DNA from 2 places in the Leifsonia sp. genome. Region 2 is predicted to be linked to the other one. Evidence: predicted binding sites of a transcription regulator. Region 2 holds the regulator's gene; the other holds the start of a gene.
The links. Region 2 encodes LexA, which represses DNA repair genes until DNA is damaged. Its sites were predicted from a motif close to TCGAACANNTGTTCGA; they were not measured.

Region 1 (3,403 bases), on a different contig from region 2:
CGGCTGCGCGACTGCGCTTCCGGGTCGCCGTCTCGCACTCGGGGCCGCAGCGCATCCTGTCGCTGGCCGCCCGCGCGATCGGTCCGGACGCCGCCTGGACGGGCGAGCCGAGTGCGTCGGCCGTCGCCGAGCGGGTCGTGCGGCCGGGGTGGGAACGGTTGCGCTCGCTCCCGCTGCCGCTCCGGCTGCTCGGCCTGACCGGCGGCCACGTGTCGTCGCGGCCGGGGGACGGCGGCGAGTTCCGCGACATCGACCGGTTCCGGCCGGGCGACCGGCTGCGCCGCATCGACTGGAAGGCGACGGCCAGGCTGGCGCAGCGGCCGGGGGAGCTGTACGTCCGGCGCACCACGGCGACCTCGGACGCGGCGGTCCAGCTGGTGGTGGATGCGAGGGACGACGTCCCGGGCGCCGTCGCGGACTGGTCGGTGCCGTACCCGCGGTCCGGCGTCACCTCGCTCGACCTCGCGCGCGAGGCGGCGACCTCCCTCGCCCGCGCCTACGCGGCCGAGGCGGACCGCGTCGGCTTCGACGACCTCTCCGACCCGGCCAGGGCGCTCCCGCCGCGCGCCGGGGCGCGGCATCTGCAGCGCGTGCTGCGCGCGCTGGAGCTCACGAGCGCGCACGGTTCGGCGAGCGAGCGCGCCAGGGCGCCGCGGCTGGCCCAGGGCGCGGTGGTGTTCGTGCTCTCCACCTTCCTCGACGACCAGGCTGCGCGACTCGCCCTCACCTGGCGGGCGGCGGGGCACCGCGTGATCGCCGTCGACGTGCTGCCCTCCAGGACCGCCGACGACCTGCCGGGCCGCGACCAGCTGGCGCTGCGGATGGTCGACCTCGAACGCCGGCTGCGGCTCGACCGGTTGCGCGCAGCGGGCGCCGAGGTGCTGGTCTGGGCGTCGGAGGAGCGGGACGTGCTCCTGCGCAGGATGGCCGTCCCGGCGAGGCGGCGATGAGCGAGGCGGCGATGAGCGAGGCGGCGTGGACCGAGCCCGCACCAGCGCCCGACGAGTCCGCGCCCGACCTCGGCCGCACCATCCCCGCGTGGTCGCTCCGGGTCGCCTTCGGCCTGGTGGCGGTGCCACTCGCCGTCACCACGGCGCCGAGCGGGCCGTGGCCCGCGATCGCCGTCGCGCTCACCGCTGTCGCCGTCGCCGTGCCCCGCTATCGCGTCGCCTGGGTCCTCATCGCGGTGCTCGCCTTCTCGACCCTCCTCGAGCCCGGGCGGCTCACGCCGCGGCTGCTCGCGGTGATCGCCGCCGTCCACGTTCTCCACGTTCTGGCCTCGTGGATCCTCGCCGTCCCTGCGCTCGCGCGCCTGCAGCCCGCCGTGCTGCTGCCGTCGTTGCGGCGGCTGATCGCCGTCCAGGTGCCGGTCCAGGCCGTCGCGGTCGTCCTGCTGTCGATCGCGCGCCCGCCGCTCGCCCCGTGGCTGGCGATCGTCTCGGGAGCCGCCATCGCCGGGCTGGTGGTCCTGCTCGCGGCGCTGCTGCTGACCCGGCCCGGGGACTGATCAGCCGAATGTCGGTGGCCGGTCGTATGCTCGCGCGTGCGGGCCGCATCCTGCCCGGGACACGATAGACTCGAACAAAGCTTCGATTCGCCGTGCGTGTCCGGAACGGGTGCGCGGTGGGCGAACACTTCTGGGCGCGGGACGGAAATAGCGGAGAATGGAACGAGTGAGCAGCAATCGTCAGGGGAACATGGGTAAGGTCGTGGGTTCGCACCTCAGCGTGCGCGGAGCGCGCGTCCACAACCTCCACAACGTCGACCTGGAGATCCCGCGCGACTCGCTCGTGGTCTTCACCGGGCTCTCGGGCTCTGGCAAGTCGTCGCTCGCGTTCGACACGATCTTCGCGGAGGGGCAGCGCCGGTACGTGGAGTCGCTGTCCGCGTACGCGCGGCAGTTCCTCGGTCAGGTGGACCGTCCGGACGTCGACTTCATCGAGGGCCTGAGCCCCGCGGTCTCGATCGACCAGAAGTCGACCAACCGGAACCCGCGGTCGACGGTCGGCACCATCACCGAGATATACGACTACATGCGTCTGCTCTGGGCGCGCATCGGCGTGCCGCACTGCCCGGTCTGCGGCGAGAAGATCCAGCGCCAGACGGTGCAGCAGATCGCCGACCAGCTGATGGAGCTCGAGCAGGGCACCAGGTACATGGTCGTCAGCCCGGTCGTCTCGCAGAAGAAGGGCGAGTTCGTCGACCTCTTCAAGGAGCTGGCCGCCAGCGGGTACTCGCGCGCGCTGGTCGACGGCGAGCAGATCCAGCTGAGCGATCCGCCGACGCTCAAGAAGCAGTACAAGCACGACATCTCGGTCGTGGTGGACCGCCTGGTCGCCGGCCCGGACATCCTCGGCCGGCTCACCGACTCGCTGGAGACGGCGCTTCGGCTGACCGACGGCCTGGTGCAGGTCAACTACGTCGACCGCGAGGGCCCCGCGGCGTGGCAGTCGTTCAGCGAGAAGCTCTCCTGCCCGAACGGCCACCCCATCCAGCTCACCGAGATCGAGCCGCGCACGTTCTCGTTCAACGCGCCGTTCGGCGCGTGTCCGGAGTGCTCCGGCCTCGGCACCCGCATGTCCGTCGACGACGACCTGCTGCTCGGCGACGACGAGCTGAGCATCGCCGAGGGCGTCATCGTGCCGTGGACCACCCAGGGCAAGGGCCTGTTCAACTACTACGAGAAGCTGCTCGACGGCCTGGCCCGCGACCTGAAGTTCTCGCTCAAGACGCCGTGGAAGAAGCTGCCGAAGGACGTGCAGGACGCGGTGCTGCACGGCGACAACTTCGAGGTCAAGGTGCGCTGGAAGAACCGCTACGGGCGCGAGATGTCGTACACCTCCGGCTTCGAGGGCGTCGTGCCCTACATCGAGCGCCAGTACCTGCAGGCGGAGACGGACACGCAGCGCGCGCGCTGGGCGGAGTACTTGCGCGAGGTGCCGTGCCCGGTGTGCAACGGCAAGCGCCTCAAGCCCGAGGTGCTGTCCGTGCTCATCCACGGCACGTCCATCGCCGACGCGTCGCTGCTCAGCCTGAGCGACGCGCGCGCGTTCATGGAGAAGCTGCACCTGACCGAGCGCGAGCAGAAGATCGGCGCGCAGGTGCTGCGCGAGATCAAGATCCGCCTCGACTTCCTCATCCAGGTCGGCTTGAGCTACCTCGACCTGGCTCGCGCGGCCGCGACGCTCTCCGGCGGCGAGGCCCAGCGCATCCGCCTGGCGACCCAGATCGGCTCCGGGCTGACCGGCGTCCTCTACGTGCTGGACGAGCCGAGCATCGGCCTGCACCAGCGCGACAACCGCCGGCTGATCGACACCCTCGTCGCGCTGCGCGACCTGGGTAACACGCTCATCGTCGTCGAACACGACGAGGACACCATCCGCACCGCCGACTGGATCGTCGA
Region 2 (3,403 bases):
TGCACGCGTCCCTCCATCCTGTGGGGCGACGTCTCGCGGCCCAAGCCGATCACGGTGGACTGGTCGACGTACACGCAGTCGCTCACGGCGAAGCCGGTCAAGGGGATGCTGACCGGGCCGGTCACGATCCTCGCGTGGTCGTTCGTGCGCGACGACCAGCCGCTCGGCGAGACCGCGCGGCAGGTCGCGCTCGCGCTGCGCGACGAGATCGCCGACCTGGAGGCGGCGGGCATCCGCGTCGTCCAGGTGGACGAGCCGGCGCTGCGCGAGCTGCTGCCGCTCAAGCGTGCGGCGCAGCCCGAGTACCTGGAGTGGTCGGTCGGCTCGTTCCGGCTCGCGACCTCCGGTGTCGCGGACGCCACGCAGATCCACACCCACCTCTGTTACTCGGAGTTCGGCGTCGTGATCGACGCGATCAGGAACCTGGACGCCGATGTCACGAGCATCGAGGCGGCGCGCAGCCGCATGGAGGTCGTGCATGACATCCAGCGCTCGGGCTTCGAGCACGGCATCGGCCCCGGCGTGTACGACATCCACTCGCCGCGCGTGCCGTCGGTCGCCGAGGTGACCGAGCTGCTGCAGACGGCGCTCAGCGCGATCCCCGGCCGTCAGCTCTGGGTGAACCCGGACTGCGGCCTGAAGACGCGCGGCTACGACGAGACGGTGGCGTCGCTGCGCAACATCGTCGAGGCGACGCGGGGCGTGCGGGCGACGGCGGGCGCGCAGGTCTGACCTCCGCGCGTTCCACGCGTGCCGTGATCCGCGCCGTGCGTCAGGATGGACGCATGGTGCGGATCACGGACGCCGAGTTCGAGGCGCTGGTGGGCGAGGTGTTCGACGCGCTGCCGGAGGACATGGTCCGGCCGCTGGAGAACGTCGCCATCCTGATCCAGGACCAGCCGGCGGGCGCGAGGCCGCGGCTGTTCGGGCTGTACAGCGGGCACCCGCTAACGCGGCGCGGGGTGTACGGCTTCGGCGAGCTGCCGGACCGGATCACGCTGTTCCGCAACAACCTCGAGGCCAGCTGCTCCACCGTCGAGGAGCTGCGCGGCCGGGTGCGCGTCACCCTCGTCCATGAAATCGGCCACTACTTCGGCCTCACCGACGCCCGCCTCCACGACCTCGGCTGGGCCTGACGCGGGCGAGTACGCAGAAAGTCCGGACCTGAACCGATTCAGATCCGGACTTCCTGCGTACTCGACTGCTAGACGGCGCGGAGGACGGCCACGACTTTGCCGAGGACCTGGGCGTAGTCGCCGAGGATGGGCTCGAAGTTGGAGTTGCGGGGCAGCAGCCAGGTGTGGCCGTCGCGCTGGCGGAACACCTTGACCGTCGCCTCCTCGTCGAGCATGGCGGCGACGATGTCCCCGTTCTCGGCCGTGTTCTGCGCGCGGACGACCACCCAGTCGCCGTCGCAGATGGCCGCGTCGATCATCGACTCGCCGACCACCTTGAGCATGAACAGCTCGCCGTTCCCGACCAGCTGACGGGGGAGCGGGAAGACCTCGTCCACCTGCTGCTCGGCGGTGATCGGCACGCCGGCGGCGATGCGGCCGACCAGAGGGACCATCGCGGCGTCGCCGACCGGGGTCTGGTTCTCGAAGTCCGGAGTGGGGGCGGACGGCAGGTCGATCAGGATCTCGAGGGCGCGCGGGCGGTTGGGGTCGCGGCGCAGGTAGCCGCTCAGCTCGAGCTGGTTCAGCTGGTGGGTGACGGAGGACAGGGAGGAGAGGCCGACGGCGTCGCCGATCTCGCGCATGCTCGGCGGATAGCCGCGCTGGCTGACCGAGCGCTGGATCACGTCGAGGATCGCGAGCTGCTTCTCGCTGAGGTTCTTGCGCCTCCTGGTGCCCCGCGGAGCCTGATTCTCGTTCGACACGCTCGTCCCTTCGTGACCGTCGCCGCACCCGGCGGACCCGAATGTCGGTGGTGCCTGGTTACCTGAACCCCAGACAATCGAAACTGTATCCACGATGCAGCGGCAGAACAAACATGTGTTCGAGTGTGTCTCGAAATTCATGCGGAATTCCTTCGCGGCCTCGCTCTTGCGGTTTCGAACATTCGAAGATACATTCGGAACAAAGCTTCGCAAGAGGCCTGAGGAGGTCACGACCATGAGCAGCACAGCGCTCAGCCACGGGGCGGTCATCGACGCAGCGTTTCTCTCCGCCGCGGATGCCGCTCCGGCCCGCACCACCGCCCAGCCGTCCGGCGCACGCGTCCGGCTGCGCCTCACCCGCCGCGGCCGCGCGGTCCTCACCGCGCTCGTCGCCCTGCCGATCGTCATCGGCGCCTTCGTCTTCGCGCTCAACGGTGGCGGAGCCGCCGCCTCCGGCGACCGCACGCACGTCTCCTTCCAGCACGTCACTGTCGAGTCCGGCGACTCCCTCTGGACCGTCGCCGAGCGCATCGCCCCCAACGCCGACCCGCGCGACGTGATCGCCGCGCTCGTCACCCTCAACGGCCTGGACTCCGCGGTGGTCTCGCCCGGCCAGGACCTCGCCATCCCGACGCAGTACGCGCACTGAGCGCGCTGCCCGGCCGGAAGGCGCCGAGGGGCACGTACTTGTCGCTTTCGCGGTCCGGAAGCGACGACGACTCGCCCCTCGCGAGCCGGTGGGGGAGCGCGGCGTAACGCGGGGGCGGCGCTGACTACCATGGAACGGTGACCTCTCTCTCCGATCTCCCGATCCGCGACGACCTGCGCGGTCGCACCCCGTACGGTGCGCCGCAGAAGGTCGTCCCCGTCGCGCTGAACGTGAACGAGAACACGCATCCGGTTCCCGAGGACGTCGCCGCCGACATCGTCGCGCGGGTCGCCGCCGCGATCGGCGGGGTCAACCGGTACCCCGACCGCGAGTTCACCGAGCTGCGGACGGCCTTCGCCGGCTACCTCGGCCACGGGCTCACCGCCGAGAACATCTGGGCGGCCAACGGATCCAACGAGGTCCTGCAGCACATCCTGCAGGCGTTCGGCGGCCCCGGCCGAAGCCTCCTCGGCTTCGCGCCCACGTACTCCATGTACCCGCTGCTCGCCTCGGGCACCGGGACGGACTGGATCGCCGCGCGCCGCGACGCCGGGTTCGAACTCAGCCCCGAGACGGCGGCCGAGCAGATCGCGCGGCTCGACCCGGACATCGTGATCCTGTGCTCGCCGAACAACCCGACCGGCACGCCGCTGTCCCTCGCCACCATCGAGGCCGCGTACGACGCCGCCCGCGGCATCGTGATCGTCGACGAGGCGTACGCGGAGTTCATGCCGGAGGGCGAGCCGTCCGCGCTCACGCTGCTGCCCGGCCGCCCGCGCCTGCTGATCTCCCGCACCATGAGCAAGGCGTTCGCGTTCGCGGGCGCCCGCGTCGGCTACCTCGCCGCCGACCCCGCCGTCGTCGACGCGCTGCGG

Region 1: uvrA (excinuclease ABC subunit UvrA) is a predicted target of LexA. The motif match lies at 1,578-1,593, and genes of this name have one in related genera.

Annotation. Positions count from the first base shown of each region.
Region 1 is NZ_JBQCGZ010000030.1:10,680-14,082, forward strand. Features, by position in the region: gene ACTHMF_RS02960 (DUF58 domain-containing protein) at 1-950, shown strand, start outside; gene ACTHMF_RS02965 (hypothetical protein) at 947-1,507, shown strand; gene uvrA (excinuclease ABC subunit UvrA) at 1,698-3,403, shown strand, end outside.
Region 2 is NZ_JBQCGZ010000100.1:11,938-15,340, forward strand. Features, by position in the region: gene metE (5-methyltetrahydropteroyltriglutamate--homocysteine S-methyltransferase) at 1-732, shown strand, start outside; gene ACTHMF_RS10995 (metallopeptidase family protein) at 786-1,136, shown strand; gene lexA (transcriptional repressor LexA) at 1,205-1,879, opposite strand; gene ACTHMF_RS11005 (LysM peptidoglycan-binding domain-containing protein) at 2,115-2,528, shown strand; gene ACTHMF_RS11010 (histidinol-phosphate transaminase) at 2,666-3,403, shown strand, end outside.